Regions from separate parts of the Streptomyces sp. NPDC003720 genome, predicted to be linked through region 1. Evidence: riboswitches for the same ligand, from Rfam matches in the RefSeq annotation. Region 1 holds a riboswitch; each other region holds the start of a gene.
The links. A riboswitch is a leader RNA that binds a small molecule or an ion and turns the genes downstream of it on or off. The one in region 1 is predicted to bind cyclic di-AMP.
Positions count from the first base shown of each region.

Region 2: it holds a riboswitch for cyclic di-AMP, as region 1 does, so the genes downstream of both, ACFYU0_RS00600 (C40 family peptidase) here and ACFYU0_RS30495 (transglycosylase SLT domain-containing protein) in region 1, are expected to answer to the same signal.
Region 3: it holds a riboswitch for cyclic di-AMP, as region 1 does, so the genes downstream of both, ACFYU0_RS22540 (C40 family peptidase) here and ACFYU0_RS30495 (transglycosylase SLT domain-containing protein) in region 1, are expected to answer to the same signal.
Region 4: it holds a riboswitch for cyclic di-AMP, as region 1 does, so the genes downstream of both, ACFYU0_RS15625 (peptidoglycan DD-metalloendopeptidase family protein) here and ACFYU0_RS30495 (transglycosylase SLT domain-containing protein) in region 1, are expected to answer to the same signal.

Region 1 is NZ_JBIANZ010000012.1:134,395-141,314, forward strand. Features, by position in the region: gene ACFYU0_RS30480 (M56 family metallopeptidase) at 1-484, opposite strand, end outside; gene fahA (fumarylacetoacetase) at 693-1,910, opposite strand; gene ACFYU0_RS30490 (Cof-type HAD-IIB family hydrolase) at 2,162-2,974, shown strand; gene ACFYU0_RS30495 (transglycosylase SLT domain-containing protein) at 3,037-3,522, opposite strand; cyclic di-AMP (ydaO/yuaA leader) riboswitch at 3,526-3,710, opposite strand; gene ACFYU0_RS30500 (polyprenyl synthetase family protein) at 4,244-5,254, shown strand; gene ACFYU0_RS30505 (outer membrane lipoprotein carrier protein LolA) at 5,499-6,704, shown strand; gene ACFYU0_RS30510 (ABC transporter ATP-binding protein) at 6,756-6,920, shown strand, end outside.
Region 2 is NZ_JBIANZ010000001.1:114,763-121,682, reverse strand. Features, by position in the region: gene ACFYU0_RS00610 (ATP-dependent Clp protease proteolytic subunit) at 1-534, shown strand, start outside; gene ACFYU0_RS00605 (hypothetical protein) at 541-849, shown strand; cyclic di-AMP (ydaO/yuaA leader) riboswitch at 1,191-1,414, shown strand; gene ACFYU0_RS00600 (C40 family peptidase) at 1,418-1,891, shown strand; gene ACFYU0_RS00595 (ATP-binding protein) at 2,082-2,540, opposite strand; gene ACFYU0_RS00590 (helix-turn-helix transcriptional regulator) at 2,752-3,612, shown strand; gene ACFYU0_RS00585 (DUF397 domain-containing protein) at 3,622-3,846, shown strand; gene ACFYU0_RS00580 (8-amino-7-oxononanoate synthase) at 3,942-5,069, opposite strand; gene bioB (biotin synthase BioB) at 5,217-6,440, shown strand; gene ACFYU0_RS00570 (adenosylmethionine--8-amino-7-oxononanoate transaminase) at 6,433-6,920, shown strand, end outside.
Region 3 is NZ_JBIANZ010000008.1:73,792-80,711, forward strand. Features, by position in the region: gene ACFYU0_RS22530 (hypothetical protein) at 28-381, shown strand; gene ACFYU0_RS22535 (tellurite resistance/C4-dicarboxylate transporter family protein) at 385-1,353, opposite strand; gene ACFYU0_RS22540 (C40 family peptidase) at 1,634-2,878, opposite strand; cyclic di-AMP (ydaO/yuaA leader) riboswitch at 2,886-3,057, opposite strand; gene pcrA (DNA helicase PcrA) at 3,341-5,821, shown strand; gene ACFYU0_RS22550 (M23 family metallopeptidase) at 5,902-6,920, opposite strand, start outside.
Region 4 is NZ_JBIANZ010000005.1:230,974-237,893, reverse strand. Features, by position in the region: gene ACFYU0_RS15635 (TetR/AcrR family transcriptional regulator) at 1-461, shown strand, start outside; gene ACFYU0_RS15630 (SGNH/GDSL hydrolase family protein) at 615-1,400, opposite strand; gene ACFYU0_RS15625 (peptidoglycan DD-metalloendopeptidase family protein) at 1,654-2,598, opposite strand; cyclic di-AMP (ydaO/yuaA leader) riboswitch at 2,603-2,799, opposite strand; gene ACFYU0_RS15620 (alpha-galactosidase) at 3,069-5,159, opposite strand; gene ACFYU0_RS15615 (tyrosine-protein phosphatase) at 5,332-6,129, shown strand; gene ACFYU0_RS15610 (DUF6126 family protein) at 6,136-6,258, opposite strand; gene ACFYU0_RS15605 (XRE family transcriptional regulator) at 6,255-6,881, opposite strand.

The DNA of each region.
Region 1 (6,920 bases):
GGTGCCCGGGCATCCACCAGGCGTCCGGGTACTCGTCCTCCAGCACCAGCATCGGCCCGCGTGCCGCCGGCAGCCCCGCGGGCAGATCGGGCGCGCGTTCCCGCAGGTGCGCCCGGGCCTGGCCGCGGCGCCTGCGCACCTCGGCGAGTTCCCGGGCGAGCATCGCCGTCGTCCAGGCGGCCCCGCAGGCCAGCAGCAGGGTGAGGGCCGCGGCCCACACCGGTGCCGCGGACAGGTCGTACGCGGCCGTGACGGCGGGCGGCGCCGGGGCGAACACATGGTCGCGGACGGTGTGGAAGACGGCCGCCGCGCCCAGGACCAGCGCGGTCAGGCAGCACAGCAGGACGGTGGCGACCAGGCACTGCCACACCCACAGGGCGACCACGGGTTCCCGTTCGGTCCAGCCGGCCCGGGTCAGCGCGCGCGGTGCCGGTACGGCGGCCGTCAGGGCGACGACGCTCAGCAGGAGCAGGCAGACCGTCATGCCGGGGCTCCGGTTCGTGGTCGGAGAGATGCGGGTGTCGGGTGGTGCCGGGGACGTGCCGGAGGCGCGTCGGGTGATGCCGTGTCCCCGCCAGTATGACGGGGACACGGGGCCCGAGTCAGGTGTCCGGCGGGGATCGCGCCCGTCAGGGGGACCTCGCCCCGCCTTTCCGGACAGCCGGTCCCGCCGTCACCCGCCGGGCGGCGCCTCAGCCCGACACGATCCGCCCGCCGACCTCCCCCAGTCCGACCCGGCCGCCGTCCGGTCCCGGCGCCCAGGCAGACAGGGTCACCACGTCCCCGTCCTCCAGGAAGGCGCGCTTGCCGTCCGGGAGTTCGAGGGGGTCGCGGCCGTTCCAGGTCAGCTCGAGCAGCGAGCCGCGCTGGCTCTCCGCCTGGCCGCTCACCGTGCCCGAGCCGTACAGGTCGCCGGTGCGCAGCGAAGCGCCGTTCACCGTCATGTGGGCGAGCTGCTGGGCGGCGGTCCAGTACATGGTGGAGAACGGTGGCTCGGACACCGTGTGACCGTTGATCGCGACGGAGATCCGCAGGTCGTAGCCGCCGGGCTCGACGCCGGGAGCGGTGTCGTCCAGGTAGGGCAGCAGGGGGTGGGTGCGCTCGGGAGGCGTCACGCGGGCGTGCTCCAGCGCCTCCAGCGGAGTGATCCACGCCGACACCGAGGTGGCGAAGGACTTGCCGAGGAAGGGGCCGAGCGGGACGTACTCCCAGGCCTGGATGTCCCGCGCCGACCAGTCGTTGAGCAGGCACAGACCGAAGACGTGCTCCTGGAAGTCGCCGAGCGCGACGGGCGTGCCCAGCTCGGAGGGCACGCCGACCACGAAGCCGACCTCGGCCTCGATGTCCAGCCGTACCGAGGGCCCGAAGACCGGTGCCGGGTCGCCGGGGCCCTTACGCTGTCCGGACGGCCGGACGACGTCCGTGCCGGAGACGACCACCGTGCCGGAGCGGCCGTGGTAACCGATCGGCAGGTGCTTCCAGTTGGGGGTCAGGGAGTCCTCCGCGTCCGGGCGGAAGATCTGGCCGACGTTCCGGGCGTGGTTCTCCGAGGCGTAGAAGTCGACGTAGTCCGCGACCTCGAAGGGCAGGTGGAGCGTCACCGACGACAGGGGGTGGAACAGCGGCTCGATCGTCGACCGGTGCGAGGGAACCGTCACCCACGCCGTCAGCGCGCGCCGCACGTCCGACCACGCCGTGCGGCCGGCCGCCAGCAGCGGGTTGAGGGTGGCCTGCGCGAGCAGGGACACGTACGGCGAACCGAGGGCGGCGGCCGCGGCGCCCGCGTCGAGGACGTGGTCACCGAGCCGGACGCCGACCCTGCGCTCCGTGCTGCCGGAGGGTGAGAACACACCGTAGGGAAGGTTGTGCGGGCCGAAGGGGTCGCCCTCGGGGACGTCGAAGGGGGGCATGGGGTGCTGCCTCACTCTCATCCGGGCCATGCATGGCGATGCGTTCCATGTGATCGCGCCACACGTTACGGCCGGGACAGGTGTCTTGGGCAGTGCCACAGGGGGTGTCCGCCCGGCACGGCCGGTATCGGTCCGGCCCGGTGAAGCACCTGGCCGCGGCCCACGGCCGACCCGGGAAACGCCTCCCGCGGGCCCCAAGTCCCGCGGGAACCTGGTGAGTCGGCGGGCCGTGCGGTCCGTATTCTCTGATCATGGCCGCACCTCCCGCATACGCCCTGATCGCCACCGACCTGGACGGCACGCTGCTGCGCGGTGACGACACCGTCTCCGAACGGTCGCTCGCCGCGCTGGAGCGGGTGGCGCGGGCCGGTGCCCGGCACCTGGTGGTGACGGGCCGGCCGGCCCCCCGGGTGCGGCCGCTCCTGGCCGCGCTCGGCTGCACGGGGCTCGCGGTGTGCGGGCAGGGGGCGCAGGTCTACGACGCCGGCACCGAACGCCTGCTGTGGTCGGTGCGGCTGGACCGGGAACTGGCCGAGACCGCGCTCGGCAAGATCGAGGCCGAGGTGGGGCAGGTCTTCGCGGCCGTCGACCAGGACGGCGTGGACGGCCTCACGCTGATCGAACCGGGTTACCTGATGCCCCACCCGACCCTGCCCGCGGTGCGGGTCGACCGGCGCGACGACCTGTGGCGCGAGCCCATCAGCAAGGTGCTGCTGCGCCATCACACGCTGTCGGACGACGAGTTGGCGGCGACCGCGCGGGCGGCGGTGGGGTCGCTGGCCACGGTCACCATGTCCGGGCCGGGCACGGTGGAGCTCCAGCCGTGCGGCGTCACCAAGGCGACCGGACTCGCGCTGGCGGCCGGCCGTCTCGGGGTCCCCGCCGAACGGGCCCTGGCCTTCGGCGACATGCCCAACGACATCCCCATGTTCGCCTGGGCGGGCCGCGGGGTCGCCATGGCGAACGCCCACCCCGAACTCAAGGCGGTCGCGGACGAGGTCACGACGTCGAACGAGGACGACGGCGTCGCCGTCGTCCTCGAAGGACTGTTCCCGGCCGGCTGACCGGGACGCGGGCAGCGGCCCGCGGCGGGCGCCGGTCAGGTGGCGCCACGCCGCGGTGCCGGTCAGTAGGCGCCGTTGACGTTGTCGATCGACCCGTAGCGGGCGGCCGCGTAGTTGCAGGCGGCGGTGATGTTCGCGACCGGGTCGTAGGGGTCGAACGCCGTTCCGGCCACGTGGTAGGTGTTGAAGGTCGGGTCGATCACCTGGAGCAGGCCCTTGGACGGGATGCCCTTGGCCGCGTTGGAGTCCCACAGGTTGATGGCGCGCGGGTTGCCCGAGGACTCGCGCATGATGTTGCGGTGGATGCCGTTGTAGGTGCCCGGGATGTGCTTCTCCGCCATGATCGCGAGGGACTCGCGGATCCAGCCGTCGAGGTTGTTCGGGTACCCGGCGAGGGTGGTGCCGGCCGAGCCGGCGGAGTCGGCCGCGAAGGCGCTGGTGGCGCCGACGACCGGAAGGGCGAGCACGGCGGCGCCGGTGCCGAGGACCGCGAGCTTGCGGGCGAGGCGGTTCGTGCGGACGCGGCGGGGCTGAGCGGCTGCAGGCATGGCCAAGTTCCTCTCCGTCGCCTGCGAGGTGAGCTGTCGGGTTCGGGCGGGGAGGTGCCCGGCCGTGCCGCCCGAGGCGGCACGGCTTCACCCCTTGCCGTTCCGGTGACGACACGTGTCGTCCGGTCCGGCGAACTTACCTGGGTCCCCCGCTCCTGCCGTACGAATGAGTTCGTCGATGGGTGGTGCCGGGCGGCGGCAGGATTCGGCGTTCCGCTCGACTGGCCGGGAACGTATGCGAGAGCACATGTCCGGAACAAGTGTCGGATTCACGTAAAGACCAAGTTGACCTTGTTCTGTTCCGTTTTGGGTACTTGATCCTTTGCGACTGCCAATGCTCAACTCGCTGATGTGGCGCGGAAAAACGGGTGGTGGCCGGGCGTGGCGGGCCGGCCGGGGCGCGTGACCCAATTCACGAAATAGCAAAGTATTCCAAATCAGACATGGGGGATTTGGGCTCGAGGGCAGGCGAGTGGGGAACGCTCCGCGGGATGCCTTGTGGCCGATTTCCTGCGCGTCACGAAAGGCGTATTAATGCGCCTAATGTCCGTATTATCGGGTGGTCGACACTGTGCCGATCATGGTCCGATGCCGTCCGTGCCGGACCGGTGGCCGCCCTCGGTGATCGAAACAGGACCGGATACGCTGACTTGAGTGAGGGCAGCGACCTATCGACAAACCGCGTAATCGCCAGCAGACACCAGCAGACAGGAGACCCCTCGTGACCGTCGTCGGGCCGTTCGGGCTGAGCGTGCGGGACCAGGCTCTGGAAGCCGATGTCCAGGCCGGATTGACGGCTGTCGAGGAAGGCTTGCTCGAGGCCACCAAGAGCGAGGTCCCGTTCATCACGGAGGCCGCGCAGCACCTCGTCCGGGCCGGCGGGAAGCGGTTCCGGCCGCTCCTCGTGATGCTCGCGGCGCAGTTCGGGGACCCGTACGCCCCCGGTGTGGTGCCGTCGGCCGTGGTCGTGGAGCTGACCCACCTGGCCACGCTGTACCACGACGACGTCATGGACGAGGCGTCCGTGCGGCGCGGGGTGGAGAGCGCCAACACGCGCTGGGGCAACTCCGTCGCCGTCCTGACCGGTGACTTCCTCTTCGCCCGCGCCTCCCAGATCCTCGCCGACCTCGGACCCGAGGCGGTCCGGGTCCAGGCCCTCGCGTTCGAGCGGCTGGTCACCGGGCAGATCCTGGAGACCGCGGGCCCCTCGGACGGCCGCGACCCGGTCGACCACTACCTGGACGTGCTGGGCGGCAAGACCGGCTCCCTGGTGGCGGTCTCCTGCCGGTTCGGCGCGATGATGTCCGGCGCCGACGAGACGGTCGTCGACGTGCTCACCCAGTACGGCGAGCGGCTCGGGGTCGCCTTCCAGCTCGCCGACGACGTCCTGGACATCGCCTCCGACTCGCACGAGTCGGGCAAGACCCCGGGGACCGACCTGCGCGAGGGCATCCCGACGCTGCCCGTGCTCCGGCTGCGCGAGCGCGCCGCCCGGCTGGGCCTGCCCGAGGACGTCGCGCTGTGCGAGCTGCTCGACTCCGACCTCGGGGACGACGCCCGGCTCGAGGAGGCGCTGACCGCGCTGCGCGCGCACCCCGCGCTGGAGCAGGCGCGCCGCGACACCGTGCGCTACGCCGAGGAGGCGCGCGCCGCGCTGGCCCCGCTGCCGGAGTGCGACTCCAAGGCGGCGCTGCTCGAACTGTGCGACGCGGTGGTGCACCGGGCCGGCTGAGGCCCCTGACGCCGGCCGAGGGCGGTGTCTCCCGCGTGACCCCTACGGGTCGGGGGAGGCGCCGCCCTCCGGTGTCATACCCCAGGCGTACACGGAGTTGGTGCCACGGTCTGACGCTTCCTCACGGCCGATTTGGTCATATGGAAACCACGGAAATCACCACTCCTCACCGATTCGGGTGAGAATGGCGGCTCAGGTGGACCAGTGTGGGGCAGCCGCCGCCGACGACGGAGGTAAGGCACAGATGGCACCGTACGAATCCGACGACGCAACGGGCGCCGAGCGCGACGAGGACCTGCCCACCGGACGCCGCAAGGCCGCCCGGTACGTGGTCCCGGTCGCGGTGGTGGGGGTCGCGGCGGCCACGATCGGGCTGGTCCCGGCGCTCGCCGACTCCGGTGACCCCGACCTGCCGAAGATCACCGCACAGCAGCTCATCGACAAGATCGCCAAGTCGGACGTGCAGCAGCTCTCCGGCACGGTGAAGGTCAGCACCGACCTCGGCCTGCCTGACCTCGGCGGTCTGGAGAGCGGCCTGATGTCCGGGGCGGCGGGCGGCGGCGACGGCTCCTCCGCGGACCCGCAGTCCAAGCTGACCGAGCTGGTCTCCGGCACCCACACGCTCCGCGTGGCCGCCGACGGGCCGGACCGGCAGAAGCTGTCGCTGCTGGAGAGCGGCTCCGAGTACAGCGTCGTCCACGACGGCAAGGACGTCTGGGGCTACGACAGCAAGAGCAACGAGGTCTACCACTCGGCCGCCGCCGAGTCCGGTGGGCGGCACCGGGCCGAGCAGCCGCCGGCCACGCCGAAGAACTTCGCCGACGAGGCCCTGAAGGCGGTCGACGACACCACGTCCGTGACCGTCGACGGCACCGCGCAGGTCGCCGGACGCGACGCCTACAAGCTGCTGATCAAGCCCAGGCAGTCCGGCACCACGGTCGGCGCCGTCAGCATCGCCGTGGACGCGAAGACCGGCATGCCGCTGAAGTTCACGCTCACCCCGAGGAGCGGCGGCGCCGCCGTGCTCGACGCGGGCTTCACCCAGGTCTCCTTCGGCAAGCCGGCCGCCTCCACCTTCGACTTCACCCCGCCCAAGGGCGCGAAGGTCACCGAGGGGAAGGAAAGCGGCAAGGGCCGGGCGCCGGAGCACGCCCCCCAGGGCGGCGAGCACCTCGCCAAGGGCCTGAACGGCGCCACCGTGCTCGGCAAGGGCTGGACGTCGGTCGCCACCTTCGACACCGGCGGCAAGGGCGGCGCGCCGTCCGGCGACCAGGGCGGTGCGCTCGGCGGCTTCCTCGGCTCGCTCGGCGACCAGGTCTCCGGCGAGTTCGGCAAGGGCACGGTGTTCTCCACCCGCCTGGTCAACGCCCTGATCACCGACGACGGCAAGGTGTACGCCGGTGCGGTGACCAAGGACGCCCTGGTGAAGGCGGCGAACACGGGGAAGTGATCCTTCCCGGGGCACGTGCGGGCAGCGGACAGGGAGACCGAGGGGGAGCCGATGGACGAACCGTCCGCCGCGGGGCGTGACCGGGAGGACGCGACGGAGCACGTCATCGCCACGCGCGGCCTCACCAAGCGCTACCGCGGCGGACAGCTCGCCGTCGACGGTCTCGACCTGACCGTCCCGGCGGGCAGCGTCTTCGGCTTCCTCGGCCCGAACGGC
Region 2 (6,920 bases), on a different contig from region 1:
GTGATCTTCCTCGGCACCCCGCTCGACGACACCGCCGCGACCGACGTGATCACCCAGTTCATGCATCTCGAACACGCGGCGCCGGACCGGGACATCACGCTGTACCTCAACTGCCCGGGCGGCTCGTTCGGCGCCATGACCGCCGTCTACGACACGATGCGCTACGTCCACTGCGACGTGGAGACCTACTGCCTGGGCCAGGCCGCCTCGGTCGCCGCGGTCCTGCTCGCGGCCGGCGCCCCGGGCAAGCGCTTCATCCTGCCGGGGGCGCGGGTGGTGCTGGAGCAGCCCGCGCTGGCCGAGCCGGCCCACGGGCAGCCGAGCGACCTCCTCATCCAGGCCGGGGAACTGACCCGGGCACGGGCGCTGCTGGAGGAACTGCTGGTCCGGCACACCGGGCGCACGCCGGAGCAGGTCGGCCGGGACCTGGAGCGCGACCTGGTGCTGGACGCGCCGGGCGCGCTGGCGTACGGCCTGGTGGACGGCGTCGTGCCGAGCCGCAAGGCCGGTCCCGGCGCGGAGCGGGCGAGGTGACCCGCCGTGCTGCCGCCCGAGCTGCCGCCGCTGCCCGCGCTGACCAGGGCCGAGGGTGAGCTGATCGACCGTTACCTGGAGGCGGCCGACCTGCTCGGCCGGATCAACCCGGCGCGACCGGGAGACACCTACAGCGGGCTGCGCGCGGCGCAGGCCCTGGTGCGCAAGGCCGCCGAGCTGCGCGACGCGCTCGCCCTGATGCACCGGCGGGGCGAGACGGAGCTGCACGGGGACACGCTGGCACGGGCGCTGAGGGTGCTCGACGGCGAGCGCCGTACCGCGCGCGTCGTGCTCCCGCCCGATGGCGTGGGCTGACCCGGACGCCGGTTCCCGCGCCGGGTGGACCCGGTCGTCGACGGTCCGCCCGGCGTCGAGTTGAAACGGCCCGAACGACGTACCCCCGGCCGGAGTATCTCCGGGCTTTTTTTCTGACCCTCCGACTTGCGCGATCGGCCGCTCGGGGACCTGCCCGGAGGTGCTTCGTCCCAGGTCCGGGGCTACGCGCGGGAGTTGACGACGACTCGAACAGAGCAGTGTCCACCCGAACGGGTGAGTGGTGAGTAACGCCACAAATCCCCGGTTCCGTTGGGATTTTCGGACACCTGTGAGTGAAGATCCCTGTCTGACGACAAGCCCCCGCCACCGCGGCGGGGCGATCCGTGCGGACGCCGAGTCCTGCCGCCGCCCGGATGACCGGTCGACAGGAGTGGATCGGCAGGAGTGGAGGACCCAGGCAAGACGGGTCGCCGGGACGGACGTTCGTCGCAGACGGACGGTCGTGCCGAGCAGCCCTTGGGGTGAAGCCGCGGCAACGCGGCCGGGCCACTTCGCCAGCCCGAATCCGACAGGTCATCCTTCACAGGCGGCTGACGAAGGGTTGCGCATGACTGCGCTGAATCGTGTCCCGTCGATGATGGCCCGGGCCGGCACGGCCTCGGCTCTTACGCTTGCCGCGGTGGGCGGCTCCATCGCAGTGCCCGGCCTGGCCAACGAGGCCTCGGCCGCCACTCTGGCGACGAAGGCCCTGCACATCGCCGCCTCCAAGAAGGGCTCGCCTTACCAGTACGGGGCAACCGGTCCGCGCCGGTTCGACTGCTCGGGTCTGACGCTCTACTCGTTCAAGAAGGCGGGCAAGAAGCTGCCGCGCACGGCGGCCCAGCAGTACAACAGGACCCGCCATATCTCCGCCGGCCACCGCCGGGCCGGCGACCTGGTCTTCTTCCACTCCGGTTCCAGCGTTTACCACGTCGGCATCTACGCCGGGAAGGGCAAGATCTGGCACGCCCCGAAGACAGGGGCCGTGGTCCGGCTCGAGAAGATCTGGACCCGCAGCGTCTGGTACGGCCGGGTCAGCTGACCCCGCCCAGCCCCGGAACGGCTCCAGCAGCGGGGCCGCTCCCCCTGACCGTCGGCGCCGTCCCGGCGTCCGCCTGAAGCACGCGGGCGGCCCCGGGGCGGCGCAGCCGCGTCCGGGGCCCGTGCGGCACCGCGGGACGGCCCCGGGGCCGCGCACCGGGCCCCGGTTCGCCGGCTTTCAGGGAGGCTCCTCAGGGTTCCTGCTGTCCGGCCGCGGTGAGCCGCTCCCCCTGGTGGGTCCACGGCAGTTCGATCGACACCGTCTTGCCGCCCTCGCGGGTGGGCCGGACGCGGAGCCTGCCACCGCACTCGGCGGTGAGCCAGCGGATGATGACCATGCCCCGCCCGTTGTCCTGCTGGACGGCGGCGGGCAGTCTTTTGGGGAAGCGCGGATGACTGTCCGTGACGCCGATGCGCAGGCGTTCGTCACGGTCGAGCGCGATGTCGACCGTGAAGGTGGGTGACTGGCCGAAGGTGTGCTGCACGGCGTTGGTGGCGAGTTCGGAGACGATGAGGCGCACGGTGTCGGCCACTTCGGTGTCCGACGGCAGGCCCCACTCCGCGAGGGTGCTCAGTACGTAGGAACGGGCCGCGGAGACCGAGGCGGGATCGCTCGGCAGAGTGACGGATGCTTCCAGGTGGTCTGCCATGGCGACGTCGTCCCTTTCCCACGGGACCGCGGTCCGACGAGGAGCGGATGGTTCGAGTACGGTCCCGGACTGGTGCTTCGCCGTCAGACTGCCACCACCGGGCCGGTCAGGGGAGCGATCCACCAAGATATGCATATATCTGTCGCCCGAAGCGGTGAACTCTGCGACGCGCAACCGTATCCGGGCGGCCCGGAAGGAGTAAGGAGTTCCCATGCAGAACGGTCCCGCGGTGCGCCGCCGCAAACTGGGCGCCGAACTGCGCGCGCTGCGCACCGGGGCCGGGCTCACCAGTGGCGAGGCGGCCCTCCTGGTGGGCTGGCACCAGTCGAAGGTGAGCCGCATCGAGACCGGCGCCAGCGGGGTGAGACCGGCCGACGTGCGGTTACTCCTCGACGCCTACGAGGTGCGGGACCGGCAACTGCGCGACATGCTGCTGATGCTGACGGGCACGGAGGACGCGGGCGGCCGCAACCGCTGGTGGCACGCCTACCGGGGCGTCCTGCCGCCCACCTACCGCGACTTCATCAGCCTGGAGTCGCAGGCGAGCGGGATGCGCACCCTGGAGACCACGGTGGTTCCCGGCCTTCTGCAGACGCCCGAATACGCTCGCGCGGTGACCCGCGCGGCGGTGGAGGGCGTCGACGAGGAGCGGCTGGACGCGCTGGTGGAGGTGCGGCTGGCGAGGCAGGACGTGCTCCGGTCCGAGCCGCCGCTGGAGCTGACCGCGGTGCTGGACGAGGCGGTGCTGCGGCGCGAGGTGGGCGGTCCCGAGGTGATGGCGCGGCAACTGGAACGGCTGGTGGAGGCCGCTCGGCTGCCCCAAGTACGGCTCCAGGTACTGCCGTTCGCGGCGGGGGCGCATGTCGGCCTCACCGGGCCTTTCGTTATCTTCTCATTTCCGAGCACTTCTGATCTGGACGTAGTTGTTCTCGACCAGTTGACGAGTAGCCTCTACCTGGAACGGAAAGAAGACCTCATGGCCTATGCCGAGGCCTTCGACACCCTTCAGTTCCACGCCCTTTCACCCGAGGAATCGTTGGACTACATCGCCGGGATAGGTGACGGCGCGTAAGGAGGCACCATGACAGCTCTGCCTCGGAACGTCCCAGCCAGTACCGATCTGCACGACGTGCGGTGGCTGCGCAGCAGCTACAGCACCGGAGCGAACAACTGCGTGGAGACGGCCCGGCCGCACTCCGGCCCGTGCGCCGGACTGCTCGCCGTGCGCGACTCCAAGGCCCCCGCGGGACCCGCGCTGCTCTTCTCCCCCGGGAGCTGGGCGGGCTTCGTGGCCGCGCTCCGGTGACCGGGCCGGACCCGGCCTGAGAACCGGCCGGCGGACCGACCCCTACTGATCAGATCCGATCACTTTCGCCAGATGTGCGGCCGTGTCACGCCGACTCATGGTCGCGCCTCGCGAATCACACGTACAGCGCGTTCGATCTCGGCCCCGGACAGGTCCGCGCGGGCGGTCAGCCGCAGCCGTGAGATGCCGTCGGGCACGGAAGGAGGACGGAAGCAGCCCACGGCCAGGCCTGCCGTACGGCAGTCGGCCGCCCAGCGCACGGCCTGCTCCGGGGACGGAGCCCGCACGGAGACCACCGCGGCGTCCGGTCGCACCGCCTCCAGACCCGCGGCGGTCAGCCGTGCGTGCAGTTCGGCGGCGACCGCGCGGGCCCGCTCCGCCCGCGCCGGCTCGCGCCGCAGCAGCCGCAGCGCCGCGAGCGCGGCGCCCACGGCGGCGGGGGCCAGACCCGTGTCGAAGATGAAGGTGCGGGCCGCGTTGACCAGATGGGCGATGACCCGGGCCGGGCCGAGGACCACACCGCCCTGGCTGCCCAGCGACTTCGACAGCGTGGCGGTGACGACCACGTCGTCGGCGCCCGCCAGTCCGGCCGCGTACGGGGCGCCCCGGCCGCCGTCGCCCAGCACGCCGAGCCCGTGCGCGTCGTCAAGGACCAGCCCGGCGCCGTGCTCGCGGCACGCCTCGGCCAGTGCGGCCAGCGGCGCCGCGTCGCCGTCGACGGAGAACACCGTGTCGGAGACGGCGATCGCCGGACCGGGATGCGTGCCGAGCGCCTTGCGCGCGGCCTGCGGATCGGCGTGCCCGACCACCTGGGTGGCGCCCCGGGCGAGCCGGCAGCCGTCGATGAGCGAGGCGTGGTTGCCCGCGTCGGACACGATCAGGGACCCGTGCGGGCCCAGCGCGGTGACCGCGGCCAGGTTGGCGGCGTAGCCGGAGGAGAACACCAGGGCCGCCTCGAAGCCGCAGAAGTCGGCCAGTTCCCGCTCCAGCTCGGTGTGCAGCTCGGTGGTGCCGGTGACCAGCCGGGACCCGGTGGCCCCGCCGCCCCAGACGCGGGCGGCCGCGGCGGCCCCCTCGGCGACCTCCGGATGGTGGGCGAGACCCAGGTAGTCGTTGCTCGCCAGGTCCAGCAGCGGCGAGTCGGCCGGACGCGGGCGCAGGGTCCGTACGAGTCCGGCGCGGCGGCGCGCCTCGGCCTGCTCGTCGATCCAGCCGAACGCCATGGGTCCTCCGAGGCTTTTGTAGGTAGCGGACAGACACTAGCCGTACGGCCGCCCGCCCATGGTGTGGCAATACCCACACGGTGAACCGTCTCCGTTGTGCAAACTCTCCTTGGCCCGAGGCGGTCCCGTAGGACAGGATCGTGCCTCATGGACCTGCTGAACACGCTGGTGGACAAGGGGCTTCGGCGCGAGACGCCGACCCGCGACGAGGCTCTCGCCGTGCTCGCCACCTCCGACGACGACCTGCTCGATGTGGTGGCCGCGGCCGGCAAGGTGCGCCGGCACTGGTTCGGCCGGCGCGTGAAACTCAACTATCTGGTCAACCTCAAGTCCGGCCTGTGCCCCGAGGACTGCTCCTACTGCTCCCAGCGGCTCGGCTCCACCGCCGGCATCCTCAAGTACACCTGGCTCAAGCCCGGCGAGGCCTCCGAGGCCGCCGCCGCGGGCCTGGCGGGCGGCGCCAAGCGGGTCTGCCTGGTGGCGTCCGGGCGCGGCCCCACGGACCGGGACGTGGACCGGGTCTCCGAGACCATCCGGACCATCAAGGACCAGCACGAGAACGTCGAGGTGTGCGCCTGTCTCGGCCTGCTCTCCGACGGCCAGGCCGAGCGGCTGCGCGAGGCGGGCGCGGACGCCTACAACCACAACCTGAACACCTCCGAGGCCACGTACGGGGACATCACCACCACCCACACGTACGCCGACCGGGTGGACACGGTGAACAAGGCGCACGCGGCCGGGCTGTCCGCCTGCTCCGGGCTGATCGCCGGTATGGGTGAGAGCGACGAGGACCTGGTGGACGTCGTGTTCTCGCTGCGCGAGCTCGACCCCGACTCCGTTCCGGTGAACTTCCTGATCCCGTTCGAGGGAACCCCGCTCGCCAAGGAGTGGAACCTCACCCCGCAGCGCTGTCTGCGCATCCTCGCCATGGTCCGCTTCGTCTGCCCGGACGCCGAGGTGCGCATCGCGGGCGGCCGCGAGGTCCATCTGCGCACCATGCAGCCCCTGGCCCTGAACCTGGCCAACTCCATTTTCCTGGGCGACTACCTGACCAGCGAGGGCCAGGCGGGCAAGGCCGACCTGGAGATGATCGCGGACGCCGGGTTCGAGGTGGAGGGCGCCGAGCAGGTGACCCTGCCCGAGCACCGGGCGGCGGCCGCGGGCGGCTGCGGCTCCCACGAGGGCGCCGGGTGCGGATCGCGGGCGGAGGCCGGCTGCGGCTCGCACGCGGAGGCCGGCTGCGGCTCGCACGAGGGCGGTGGCGTCTGCGGTACGGCGCCCGCGCCGGAGCCGGCGGCGAACGAGGCGCGCACCGATCTCGTCGCCGTGCGCCGCCGGGGCGCCGGAACGGATCTCGCGCCCAATGCCTGACCTGCCCGGCCTGAGCGTGCCCGAGCTGCTGGAGCTGGACCGCCGGCACGTGTGGCATCCGTACGGTCCGATGCCCGGGCGCGGCGAACCGCTCGTCGTGGAGTCGGCGAGCGGGGTCCGGCTGCGCCCGGCCGACGGTTCGGGCGAGCTGGTCGACGGCATGTCCTCCTGGTGGTCGGCGATCCACGGCTACAACCACCCCGTCCTCAACGAGGCGGCCCGTGAGCAGCTCGGGCGGATGAGCCACGTCATGTTCGGCGGGCTCACGCACGAGCCCGCCGTCCGGCTCGCGAAGCTCCTTGTCGACATGTCTCCAGAGGGACTCGAGCACGTGTTCCTCGCCGACTCCGGCTCGGTGTCGGTCGAGGTCGCGGTGAAGATGTGCCTGCAGTACTGGCGTTCGCTCGGCCGCCCGGCCAAGCAGCGGCTGCTGACCTGGCGCGGCGGCTACCACGGGGACACCTGGAACCCGATGTCGGT
Region 3 (6,920 bases), on a different contig from region 1:
CCGGGGCCTCCTCATAGGCTCCGGGTCATGGACGTACTCATCCATCTCTTCGTCGGCCTGCACATCATCGGCATCGCCGCACTGCTCGGCGGTTTCCTCACCCAGATGAAGGCGATGGGCCAGGGCACGGCCCGGTTCGTCCCCGGGATGCTGCACGGCGCGTTCACCATGCTGGTCACCGGCGTGGCCCTGGTCGGGCTCAACGAGGCCGACGGCCACCACGTCAACTCCTTCAAGATCGGCGTGAAGCTGGCCCTGCTGATCGTGATCCTCGGACTGGTCTACGTCCAGCGCGACGAGGAGAAGGTGGACAAGCGCGTCTTCGGGCTCGTCGGCCTGCTGACCGTGGCGAACATCTTCATCGCCGTGCTGTGGACGTGAGACTCAGCGCGCCCTGACGAGCCCGGCGCGGCCCGCGAGCACCGCGCCGGCCGCGACCGCCACCCACACCGCCACCGTCAGCCACACCAAGGCCTCGCCCGGCTGCCGCAGCCACCCGATGCCCATGAACGCGCCGACCGACAGGGCCGACGCAGCGGTCATGCCCAGCGAGAACACCGTCGACCACCGCCGCACGTCGTAACGCAGCCGCGGCCGGGCCACCTCGGCCGCCAGCAGGACCACACAGCACGCCAGGTCCAGTACCAGCAGCGCGACCGTGACGTTGCGGAGCACGCCCCGGTCGTCGTCGTTCCACAGGTACAGCCGCGCACTGTCGGCGGCCAGCAGCTTCGCCCCGGCCAGCGCCGAGATGGCGAGCGCCCCGCCCACGATCCAGTGGTCGCCGGCGCCCTCCAGCACCTGACGCGGATCGAAGCGCGCCAGCGCCAGGCAGTAGAGGACCAGGCCTAGCCAGAACAGCACCAGCGCGGCGCGCGCGAGCCAGGCCGTCGTCTCCGCCGCGGCCAGGGTGGCCGCCAGCACCGCGAGCCCCTGTGTGGCCACGCAACACAGGAACACCGCCCCCGGCATGCGCCGCTCCCAGTGCCGTACGACGAGAAGCAGCAGCACCGGCCACAGCACAACCGCCAGTGCCAGGGCGGCCTCGGCCAGGGTCTGCCGGCCGAGCAGCGAGAGCCGGGTGCCGAGCACGGTCGTGGCGGCCACGGCGGTGAGCGCGCCGGGGCTCTTCGCCTCGGCCATCCACCGCGGCCGCTGCGTCACCAGCCGCACGGTGAAGTCGGCGGCGAGCGCCGCCCAGGCGAGGCAGCCCAGCCACAGGAAGACGAGCGACACCGTCTCGGCACCGGTCAGATGCAGGGCCACCGACACGATGCCGCTCGCCATGACGGCCGCCCCCGCCGCCGGCGGACGCCCCGCCCACCACGTACGCACACCGGAGAAGCGGGGCATGGGCATGAGCCCGATGCTAGGCCGTGTCCGCAAAGTCGCGTCTGCGTCACGACGCCCGGCACGCACTCTCGCCGCACCGGCCGAAAGCCCGAGTACACCCAGTACGAGGGCATCCGACCGGCACTCCCCCAGCCTTCGGCCGGGGGGACCCCCAGAGCACGCACCGGACGCCGCGACGCCCGCCCTGCGGGCGAACGACGCGACTTTGCGGACACGACCTAGGGAGCGGAGCCGCCCGCGCTCGCGGGGCACGCGCGCGTGGAGCCCGAAAAGAGCACCGTCAGGCCGGCCGCACCACCCGGTGGACCACCGACTCGCCCGCCAGGTGCACCGGCTCCTCGCGCACGTACGCACCGGGGCGCGGGGCGTGGATCATCGTCCCGTCGCCCGTGCACAGGCCCACATGGCTGCTGTCGTGGTGGAAGAAGACCAGGTCGCCGGGGCGCGCTTCGTCGAGCGGGACGGCGGTGCCCATGGCGGCCTGGTCCCGCGCGGCACGCGGCAGGGCGACGCCGGCGGCCTTCCAGGCGGCCTGGGTCAGGCCGGAGCAGTCGTACGAGCCGGGCCCGCTGGCGCCGGAGACGTACGGCTTGCCGATCTGGGCACGGGCGAAGGCGATCGCCCTCTCTGCCTTGGTGACGGGGGCGTGCGGTACGACGGGCGGAGTGCTCGGCCGCCGCGCTGCGGACCGCGTCCGCTCCGGCGCCTGGGCCGGGACCGGAGAAGCAAGGACCGGAGGAGCCAGGACCGGGCCGGCGGCCGGTGCCGAAGCGAAGGCCTGAGCCGGGTCCGGAGCCGGGATCGCATCGAGTAGCGGGTCCGGAGCCGGGGGCGCCTCGAGCAGCGGGTCCGGAGTGGGGATCGCATCGAGAATCGGACCCGCGGTCGAAGCCGGGGCCTGGACCGCCAACGGATCCGTGGTGGAGGCCGGGGCCTGGAGTGGAGCCGGTGCCGGCATCGGTTCCGCGGCCGAAGCCGTCAGCCGGATCAGCAGCCCGCGCGCGGTGACGAGTTTGTGCTGGACGGCCGCCTTGGCCGTCCTCACGTCGTACGGTGCGGCGGTCGCCGGCGCCTCGTGAGCCCTGGGGGCCTTGCGCTCGGCGGCGCCCTTCACCCGGGAGGCCAGCCGGTGCATCAGCCGGTTCTGGGCGAAGTGGTCCTCCGGGAACTCCGCGAGGAGCGAACCGGCCGGCTCCGGAGCGGCGGCGAACGGAGCCAGCCCCTCGCGGGCCTTCGTGAACAGTCCCGGGCGCCGGACGGCCTCCGCGCGCGGGGCCTCGGCGCGAGCCCGCTGCACGGCCGCGGGCTCCTCGTCCGGGTCCGCCCTGCGGTACAGCTCGTCGATCTTCTTCTCGACCTCCTCCAGGCTCGGCCTGCCGTCGCCCGCGGAGGGGGCGGAGGCCGAGGCGGACGCGGCCGTCTGGGACAGGACGGCCACGGAGGTGAGGGCGGCGGTGGCCAGGACGGGGGTGCGGATGCCCGTCCCGCGGGTCCCCGGGGGACCCGGCTTGCGGTGCGACGCCAAGGCTGGCGACTCCTTCCAACGTGCCGCCTACCGGGTTAGCTGTCGGGTTCGGGCGGGTGGTTCGGAAGGGTTGCCCTACGGCGTCTTCCCGGGCGGGAGTCGGCCGATTCACCCCAGGATCGGTGGGTCCCCGGCTCCGGCCGCCGTGAAGGGCGCACCGGACTCGGCGGAGGCCGCGCGGCCCGGCGAGGTTCGCCGGTAGGGGTCGTGCGGCCTGACGGAAACCTAGCCAACTCGTGTGACTCCTGTGAAGGTTGCTGTGCCATATGTCCGATACATTTCCGTGACCCGGGGCCGGTTTCATACAGGCGTGACAAGGCGATCTCGCAGGGTGAGGAGTCCGGCCGGGTCCGCGGCACGCCGGCCGGCGCGCTCGACGCGGGTCCTGTCGCCGACCTCACGGCCGCCGGTTTTCCGGTGCCGGGACCGGTTGTCGGTGCGGCCCCCTAGACTCGTAGAGCGATGAGCAGCCTCTTTGACGACAGCTTCCTGGCGGACCTCCAGGCCCCTCGTGGGCACGCGGAGGAGCCCCCGCCGCCGCCCGAGGACGATCACGCTCCGGAGCCCCTTCCGGACGATCTGTTCGGCGGGAAGTTCGACGTGCCGCCGGACCGGGACGCGCACTACCGCGACGGCGCCCCGCGTCCCGTGACCGACCCGGACGCGCTGCTCCGGGGGCTGAACGACAACCAGCGCGCCGCGGTGGTCCACGCCGGCTCTCCGCTGCTCATCGTGGCCGGCGCAGGCTCGGGCAAGACCCGCGTGCTCACCCACCGCATCGCCCACCTGCTCGCCGCGCGGAACGTGCACCCCGGCCAGATCCTCGCGATCACCTTCACCAACAAGGCCGCGGGCGAGATGAAGGAGCGGGTCGAGCAGCTCGTCGGCCCGCGCGCCGGCGCGATGTGGGTGATGACCTTCCACAGCGCGTGCGTGCGCATCCTGCGCCGCGAGTCCAAGAGACTCGGCTTCACGTCGTCCTTCTCGATCTACGACGCGGCCGACTCCAAGCGCCTGATGGCCCTGGTCTGCCGCGACCTCGACCTCGACCCTAAGCGCTACCCGCCGAAGTCCTTCAGCGCCAAGATCAGCAACCTCAAGAACGAGCTGATCGACGAGGAGGACTTCGCCGCCCAGGCCACCGACGGCTTCGAGAAGACCCTCGCCCAGGCGTACGCGCTCTACCAGTCGCGGCTGCGCGAGGCGAACGCGCTGGACTTCGACGACCTGATCATGACGACGGTCAACCTGCTGCGCGCCTTCCCGGACGTCGCGGAGCACTACCGCCGCCGCTTCCGGCACGTCATGGTCGACGAGTACCAGGACACCAACCACGCCCAGTACGCCCTGGTCCGGGAGCTGGTGGGCACCGGGCAGCACGACGAGGACGTGCCGCCCGGCGAGTCGGACCTGCCGCCCGCCGAGCTGTGCGTGGTGGGTGACGCGGACCAGTCGATCTACGCCTTCCGCGGCGCGACGATCCGCAACATCCTCCAGTTCGAGGAGGACTACCCGAACGCGACGACGATCCTGCTGGAGCAGAACTACCGCTCCACGCAGACCATCCTGTCCGCCGCCAACGCGGTCATCGAACGCAACGAGTCCCGCCGCCCGAAGAACCTGTGGACCAACGCCGGCCAGGGCGCGCGGATCACCGGTTACGTCGCCGACACCGAGCACGACGAGGCCCAGTTCGTCGCCGAGGAGATAGACCGCCTCACCGACGCGGGCGAGGCGAAGGCCGGGGACGTCGCCGTCTTCTACCGCACCAACGCGCAGTCCCGTGTCTTCGAAGAGATCTTCATCCGCGTCGGCCTGCCGTACAAGGTCGTCGGCGGCGTCCGCTTCTACGAGCGCAAGGAGGTCCGGGACGTCCTCGCCTACCTGCGTGTCCTCGCCAACCCCGAGGACTCGGTGCCGCTGCGCCGCATCCTCAACGTGCCCAAGCGCGGCATCGGCGACCGGGCCGAGGCGATGATCGACGCCCTCTCCCAGCGCGAGAAGATCAGCTTCCCGCAGGCACTCAAGCGCGTGGACGAGGCCTACGGAATGGCCGCGCGCTCCACCAACGCGGTCAAGCGGTTCAACACGCTGATGGAGGACCTGCGGACCGTCGTGGAGTCCGGCGCCGGACCGGCCACCGTGCTGGAGGCCATACTCGAACGCACCGGTTACCTGGCCGAGTTGCAGAACTCCACCGACCCGCAGGACGAGACCCGCATCGAGAACCTCCAGGAACTCGCGGCGGTGGCGCTGGAGTTCGAGCAGGAGCGCGCGGAGGGCGAGGCGGGCACGCTCGCCGACTTCCTGGAGCAGGTCGCGCTGGTCGCCGACTCGGACCAGATCCCGGACGAGGAGGACGGCGACGGCGTCATCACCCTGATGACCCTGCACACCGCCAAGGGCCTGGAGTTCCCGGTCGTCTTCCTGACCGGCATGGAGGACGGCGTCTTCCCGCACATGCGCGCCCTCGGCCAGACCAAGGAACTGGAGGAGGAGCGGCGCCTGGCGTACGTGGGCATCACCCGCGCGCGGGAGCGGCTCTACCTCACCCGGTCGGCGATGCGCAGCGCCTGGGGCCAGCCGTCGTACAACCCGCCCTCCCGCTTCCTGGAGGAGATCCCGACCGCCCACCTGGAGTGGAAGCGGACCGGAGGGGCGGCGCCGATGTCCTCCGGACCCGCTGCCGGGGTCGCCGCGTCGCTGTCCTCCTCCCGCTCCCGTTCCGCGGCGTCGGGCGCGTCCGGGTTCGCCACCCGGCGCTCGGCCGAGAAGCCCGTGGTCGCCCTGGCCGTGGGGGACCGGGTCACGCACGACCAGTTCGGTCTCGGCACGGTCGTCGGGGTCAAGGGCACCGGCGGCAACGCGGAGGCGACGATCGACTTCGGCGACACCAAGCCGAAGCGGCTGCTGCTGCGGTACGCGCCCGTCGAGAAGCTCTAGGCCACCCGTCGGGCAGCCCAGGACGACAGGAGCCCCGCCGGCCGGGCGGGGCTCACGTCATTCTCCGGTTGCTTCGAGGCTCAGTTCGGGTCCAGCCCGTGGCTGCGCAGCCACGGCAGTGGGTCTATGGCCGCCCCGCCGGCCGGCCGGACCTCGAAGTGCAGGTGCGGGCCGGTGGAGTTGCCGGAGTTGCCGGAGTAGGCGACCGGCTGGCCGGCCTTGACCTCCGTACCGGAGGCGACGCGGTAGCTGGAGAGGTGGCAGTACCAGGTCTCCGTGCCGTCCTTCGCCGTCACGATCATCATGTTGCCGTAGGCGCTGTTCCACTTGGTGGAGACGACGCCGTCGGTCGCGGCCATCACCGTGGTGCCGTACGACACCGGGAAGTCGATGCCCGTGTGGACGGACATCCAGTTCACGCCCGCCTGGCCGAAGTAGGCGCTGAGCCCCTTCTGGGCGACCGGGATCGCGAACTTGGGCCGCAGCCGCTCCTTGAGCGCGGCCTCGGCGGCGGCCTTCTTCTTCTGCAGTTCCTGCTGGGTCTTGAGGTCGATGCGTTCCTGCGTCCGGCTGGCCCGGTCGGCGAAGTCGTCGGCGCCCGCGGAGAGGGTCCTGAGCTGGCTGTCCAGCTTGCTGTTGGCGACGGAGGGCTTGACCGACTGCGCGTCCGACGCGGTGGTCGAGGTCTCCTTGCCGTCGTCGGTCAGGCCGCCGACGGAGGCGGCGGCGATGCCGGCGACGCCCATCACACAGGCCGACGGCACCGCGATGGTCAGCAGCGCGGAGCGCTTGGGCGGTGTACGGCGACGGGAACGCGACGCGCTGCGGGAGCCCGCGCGAGGAGCGGGGATCGGAGCGGACTCCTCCTGGTCGTCGAGCAGAGCCGGTACGACGGGCAGCTCGCCCGTATCGCCCGGCTCGCCGCTCCCGGCGGCCGCTTCCTCGTACTCGGCGGCCTCCGCGTACTCACCGAACTCGGCGGCACCGGTGTACTCGCCGCTGCCCGCGTACTCGCCGGCCTCGGCGTACTCGGCACTCTCGGCGTACTGACCGAACTCGCCCGTCTCGGCGGCCTGCTCGAACGGCTCGGCGGGATGGT
Region 4 (6,920 bases), on a different contig from region 1:
ACGCGCTGGTGCTGTACCACTTCTCGACGAAGGAGAAGCTGGTCGCCGCCGCCTTCGCCTACGCGGCCGAGGACGATCTGGCGCGTCTGCGGGCGCTGCTGGCCCGCCGGACCTCCGCGCTGCGCCGGCTGCGCGCCGCCGTGCGCTGGTACGCGCCCACGGGCCAGGCCAAGGGCTGGCGGCTGTGGATCGAGGGCTGGGCGGTGTCGCTGCGCGAGCCGGCCCTGCGGGCGGTCACCCGGGACCTCGACCAGCGGTGGAAGGCGGCGATCGCCGAGGTCATCGTGGAGGGCGTGGCGGCGGGCGAGTTCACCTGCCCCGACCCGGCGGGCACCGCCCTGCGGCTCACCGCCCTGCTCGACGGCCTCGCAGTGCAGCTCACGTCCTACCCGGGCTCGGTGCCACGCGCCCGCGCCCAGGAGTGGGTGAACGACGCCCTGGTCCGGGAACTGGGCCTCTAGCGGGCGGAGTCGACCGGCGCGAGCGCGGCGCCGGCCCGTACGGGAACGCCGGGATCGCCGGTCCGGGACGCGGGCCGGTCCGGCGGGCGCGCGCGGCCGCGCCTCGTTCCGCCGGGGTCGCGGTACGGGGCGCGGCCGTGCCGTGCGCCGGGGTCAGGCGACCGCCGCGATGCGCATCTTGATGTCGTCCGGCGACAGCGCGCCCTTCGCCGTGACGTGGTCCCCGGAGGACTCGCCGCGCAGCCGGCGGCCGATCCACGGCACCAGGTACTCGCGGGCCCAGTGGACGTCGTCCCGGCGGATCTCCAGGGTGCCCCTGGGCGGGAGCGGCGGCCAGACCTGCTCCGGGTCGGCCGGGATCTCCAGGCCGAGGGCCTGCCCGGCGCGCAGCGCCACGCGCGTGTGCCCCTCGGGCGAGAGGTGCAGGCGGTCGCTGTCCCAGGCCCTGCGGTCCTGGACGGACTTCAGGGACCACAGGTCGAGCACCGGGCAGCCGTACCGGTCGGCGATGGCGCGGACATGCCCGTTGTAGGTGGCGATCTTGCCGCGCAGGTGCTTGAGCACCGGCACGCCCCGGGTGTCGAAGCCGGTCGTCACCATCACCGTGCCCGCGGCGGCCGCGAGGGCGGCGATGGCCCGCTCGAAGCGCTCGGCCACCTCGTCGGGGTCGGTGCCGGGCCGGATGATGTCGTTGCCGCCCGCGCAGAAGGAGACGAGGTCGGGGGCGAGTTGGACGGCCTTCGGGAGCTGGTGCTCGACGATCTGGTCGAGCAGTTTCCCGCGGACCGCGAGGTTGGTGTACTGGAAGTCGCCCTCGGGCCGCCGGTCGGCGAGCAGGACCGCGAAGCGGTCGGCCCAGCCCACGAACGCCCCGTCGGGCCCGGGGTCGCCGACGCCCTCGGTGAAGCTGTCCCCCACCGCTACGTACGACCCGATCACTGCACTGTTGTCACTCTTCGAATCGTCTGCCACGTCGGACCATGATTCACCTTCGGATGTGACCTACGCGACCGTAGGCAGGGGTTGACGATCGGTGAGATGAGACACCCTTAAAGAGTTTGCCAACCCAGGAATACGGCGGGTACGGGGCCGGTCCGGACGTACCGAAGGCCGGACCCGGGGATCGGGGGTCCGGCCTTCGGAGGCTGTCCGGCAGGTGGCCGCCGGGAGCGTGTCGCTGAGCGCGGGTGGCTCAGAGGGCGACGCCGTGCGAGCGGAGGTAGCCGACGGGGTCCACGTCCGAGCCGTAGTCCGGCGTGGTGCGGATCTCGAAGTGCAGGTGCGGGCCGGTCACGTTGCCGGTGGCGCCGGACAGGCCGATCTGCCGGCCCGGGGTCACCGTCTGGCCGGCCGACACCGAGAGCTGGGAGAGGTGGGCGTACTGGGCGTAGTAGCCGTCGTTCAGCTTGATGACGACCTGGTTGCCGTACGCGCCGCCCCAGCCGGCGGAGACGACGGTGCCCGCGCCGACGGCCTTGAGGGAGGTGCCGGTGGGGACGACGAAGTCGACGCCGGTGTGGTAGCCGCTGGACCACATGCTGCCGGCGACGTGGTAGGCGGTGCCGACGGTGGGGACGGCGACCGGGAGGGTGTAGCCGGTGGCGGGGGCGGCTTCGGCGGCCTTGGTGACCTGGGCCACCGGAGACGCCTGGAGGACGGGGGCGGCCGGGGCGGTCATCGCCGGGGACTCGGCCCGGGCGCCCGAAGGCTGCGCGGACCGCGCGGGGGCGGGGGCCTCGGTGCGGGTCGGGGCGGCGGCCTTCTTGCCGAGCGACAGCTTCAGACCGGGGTGGATCAGCGCCGGGTTCTCGCCGACGGCCTGCCGGTTGTCGGCGTAGAGCCGGTGCCAGCCACCGCTCACATGCTGCTCGCCGGCGATCCCGGCCAGGCAGTCGCCGGGCTTCACCGTGTAGGTGTGCACGCCGGGGGCCTGCTGGGTGGCCGCCGCGGCCTTTCCGGCCGCCGTCTTCCCGGCGGACTGCACGGTCTTTCCGGGGGTGGACTGAGCGGTGGCGGCGTGCGCTCCGGTGGCGCCCAGCAGGGGCAGGGCCAGTGCGGCGCCGCCGGTTCCGGCGGCGGCGATGGAGCGGGTGAAACGCCGAGACTTGGGACGGCGGTGCTTACCCTTCGCGGGCATGACGCATTCCTCTCCGGCGCCTGCGGGGTGAGCTGTCGGGTTCGGGCTGGAGCTGCCCGGCCGCGCGGTGCGCGGCTTCACCCCGAGCCTGTCGCGGAGACCGGGACAGGCGAGTCGTACCTGGTGGGTCCCCCGCTCCTGCCGTGCACGGGTCATGTGTGCGGGACTCCGGGCGGCGGCAGGATTCGGCGTTCCGTCCGGATTGGTGGCGAACGTAAGCGAGCGGGACGCGCGGAAACAAGCGGCCGATTCCCGGCGTTCACGCCCCAGAAGATCCAAAAGGGAAATTCGCGGTCACCGTGCGTGAATTCCCGTCCGCTCCGCCGATCGAATTCCCGGTTTCCGTCCAGGAATTAGGTGAACATGACGAACAGCGGACGGTCACGGTTATGACGCTCCTCACGCACCGCTCCCCAGCGGCCATTACTCCGGGCCGAGTTGCGACGAAGGCGTCAATTCGGGCAGAGGAATCATATGCGGCGCAGTCGGACTACTACCGCATCCAGGTCACCGCGCAGTCCGGTCGGCAGTCCATGGTGCAGCAGCACCGCACCGCGGTGCACTTCGCCCGTTTCGCAGCATTCGTACGATGCCGTGGGGTCGAGTCCGCGCAGCCGTACGCGCGGCACCGGCTCCCCGTAGCTCTGCGCCTGGAGGCACGCCAGGACCACCGTCTCGTCCCCGAGCACGTACTGGACGGCGCTCAGGCCGCCCGTCGGGGGCCGCAGCCGGTACAGCTCGCCGCGCTGGACGAGCGGCCTGATCTCCTTGTAGAGGGCCACCCACTCCCGGGCCTCGGCCAGCTCCTCCTCGGACCACGCGGTGAGGTCGCCGCCTATCCCGAGGACGCCCGCCATGGCGCTGACGAAACGGAAGCGCAGGGAGCTGGTCCTGCCGTTGAGCTGGTTGTTCGGGCTGTCGGTGACCCAGGCGGCCATCACGCGCGCGGGATGGATCTGACTGAAGCCGTGCTGGATGGCGAGCCGGTCCAGCGGGTCGGTGTTGTCGGAGGTCCACACCTGGTCGGTGCGGCTCAGCACACCGAGGTCGATCCGGCCGCCGCCGCCCGAGCAGGACTCGAAGGCGACGTGGGGGTGGGCGGCGCGCAGCCGGTCCAGCAGGGCGTACAGCGCGCGGACGTGGTCGACCCACAGACGCTGCGGATACGGCTCGCCCGGCCAGCCGGCGTCGGTGAAGCAGCGGTTGAAGTCCCACTTCACGTAGTCGATCGGCGCGCCGGACAGCAGGGCGTCCAGACGCTCCCACAGGTACTCCTGGACGTCCTCGCGGGCGAGGTTGAGGACGAGCTGGTTGCGCAGTTCCGTCCGCCTGCGGCCCCGCTGGTGCTGCACCCAGTCGGGGTGGGCGCGGTACAGGTCGCTGTCCGGGTTGACCATCTCGGGCTCGACCCAGACGCCGAACCGCATGCCGAGGCCGTGCACCTGGTCGGCCAGGGGCTTGAGGCCGTGCGGGAACCGGTCGGGGTTGGGGGTCCAGTCGCCGAGTCCGGCCCGGTCGCTGGTGCGGGCGCCGAACCAGCCGTCGTCGACGACGAACAGTTCGACGCCGATGCCGGCCGCCCGCCGGGCGAGCGCGGCCTGCTGCTCCTCGGAGATGTCGAAGAACGTCGCCTCCCAGGAGTTGAACAGCACCGGCCGGTCCCGGTCGGCGTCCGGGATCACGTGTGCGCGCTGGTAGGCGTGCCAGGTCCGGCTGGCCCCGCCGAATCCGCCGTCGCTCCACAGGCCCGCGAAGACGGGGGTGGTGTACGACTCCCCCGGTTCCAGGAGCAGCAGGCCGGAGTCGTCGTGGCCGGCCCCGCCGGTGATCTGCACGCGTGCGTCGGGGAGTTGGGCGACGGCGATCCGCCAGGAGCCGGACCAGCCGAGCGCGCAGCCGTAGACCTCCCCGCGTTCCTCGGTGGCGTCGGTGTCGAGGGCGACCCAGGGCAGGTGCTGGTGGCCGGTGTGGCCGCGGCGGCTGCCGATGACCTTCTCGCCGTGGGTGAGCGGAGCGCGGGTGAGCAGGGACTCGGCGGCCCAGCGGCCGTGGAGCTGGGACAGCCGCCAGCCGTCGCGGTCGGGCAGGGTCCAGGCGGCGGCGTCGGCGCGCAGCAGTTCCACCCGCGTCTGCCCGCCGTTGTCGAGGGTGACCCGGCGCTCCACCACGTCGCCGCGCATCCGGTAGTGCAGGGTGACCGCCAGTCCGTCGTCGTCGAAGCGCAGCCGCAGCTCCGCGCCGTCTCCCGCCTCGTCCCGCTCGCACTCGTACGACACGAAGCGCCATTCGGTGCCGCGCCGCTCGCCGGTGCGGACGCTGAGCGCGGGGCGGACGAAGCGGGGGCCGCCCTCGACGGGGTACTCCTCGCGGCCGTCGAGCGGGGACTCGAAGGGCCGGTAGCCGGGCAGCGGGCTCAGGGCCAGGGCCTCGGCGTCGGGGAGCGTGATGCGGGGCCCCCAGTGGAGGTGGATCAGCTCGTGCGCCTCGGTCAGGTGCAGGGCATAGCTGCTGGTGGGCCCCGACAGGAGCCAGGTGCGTCCGTTCTCGGCGATGTCCACCATCGAGACCTCACAGGTGTCAACAGATCCGCTCAGGTGCGCACATCATCGGGGCCCGTGCGCGCCCCTGGCAACGCCTGTGGACAACTCGTTGCCCGAGGTGATCGATGTCGTATCGTCGTCGGAGCGCCCGCCGGCGAGCCGAGCCGACGGGTTCCGACCGGGAGGAGCCCCCGTGACGCAGCAGGTCCCGTCGACCGAGCCGGAGCTGGCCGGAGTGCGCAATTTCCGTGACGTGGGCGGACTGCCGACCGAGGACGGCCGGCGGGTGCGGCAGGGGGTCCTGTTCCGTAGCGGTCACCTCGCGCACGCGACGGAGGAGGACGCGGCGTTCCTCGCCTCCCTGGGCCTGCACACGGTGTTCGACTTCCGCAACGCGGCCGACCAGAAGCTGGAGGGCCCGGACGTCGCCCTCCCGGGCGTGCGGAACGTGAACCTGCCGCTGAGCGACCCGGCGGACGGCGCCGAGTTCTGGAAGATGGTCCGGGACGGCGACCTCGACCAGCTGCGCGACATCCTCGCGGACGGCAGGGCCGCCGCCCGGATGGTCGCCTCCTACCGGACGATCGTCACCGAGCGCACCGCCGAGCACTCCCGGGTGCTGCACTCGCTCGCCGAGGACAGCGTCCCCGCGCTGATGCACTGCGCCGCGGGCAAGGACCGGGCGGGCATCTCCATAGCGGTGACCCTGCTCGCGGTGGGCGTGGAGCGCGACGCGGTCGTCGCCGACTACCTCGAGTCCAACGCCAAGCACCGCCGCTACAAGGTGCGACGCAACGGCAGCCCCGACTCCGCGTACACCCCCGAGGTGATGGAGCTGCTCAGCCCGCTCTTCGACGCGCGCGCGGAGTATCTGCAGGCGGCGTTCGGGAGCATCGAGGAGACCTGGGGCGGCTTCGACGCGTACTTCGAGCAGGGGCTCGCACTCACCTCGGCCACCCGTGAGCGGCTGCGGGAGCGCCTGCTCGACTGACGTCCGTCAGCTCTTGGCGCCCACCGCGAACAGCAGGTAGAGGAACGCGGCGAACAGGTGGCCCACGGCGATGTAGATGATCAGCCGGATCCACAGGGAGCGGGGGAACTTGGTCTCGTAGTCGCTCATGGCAGCTCTCCGGTCAGCGGGCCCAGGCACAGTGCGGCCGTGGGGCTCTGCAGCAGGGTGTGGACGAACAGCAGTTCCACGCCGTCCTGGTCCTCGGCGGCCAGGCGGTGCGGGGTGAGGGAGTCGAAGTGCGCGCTGTCGCCGGGGCCGAGCAGATGCGCGGTGTCCCCGAGGCGCAGCCGCAGCCGCCCCTTGAGCACGTGCAGCCATTCCTCGCCGGGATGGACGCGCACGATGTCGCCCTGCGCGCCGTACGGCACCCGGACGCGCAACGCCTGCATACCCCGGCCGGACGCGCCGGCCTGGAAGTAGGTCCAGCCGCCCGCCCGGGTGGGCTCCATGTCGGCGGCGCGCACGATGGCGTCCCGGTCGGCGACCCGCTCGCCCAGCAGTTCGGAGACGGTCGTACCGTAGGTACGGGCGAGCGCGAGCAGCATCGGCAGCGACGGCTGGCGCCCGCCGGTCTCCAGCCGGGAGAGGTGGGCGGGCGAGAGCCCGGCGGTGCGGGCCGCCGCCTCCAGGGTGAGGCCGGCGCGCCGGCGCAGGTCCCGGAGCTGCGGCGCCACGGCGGGCAGCAGGTCGTCGCCCTCGCCCGCCGGTGGCGAGGCTTCTGAGGCGTTCATGCCTCCATTGAGCCCCAGGTTTGCCTCTGCGGCAAATTT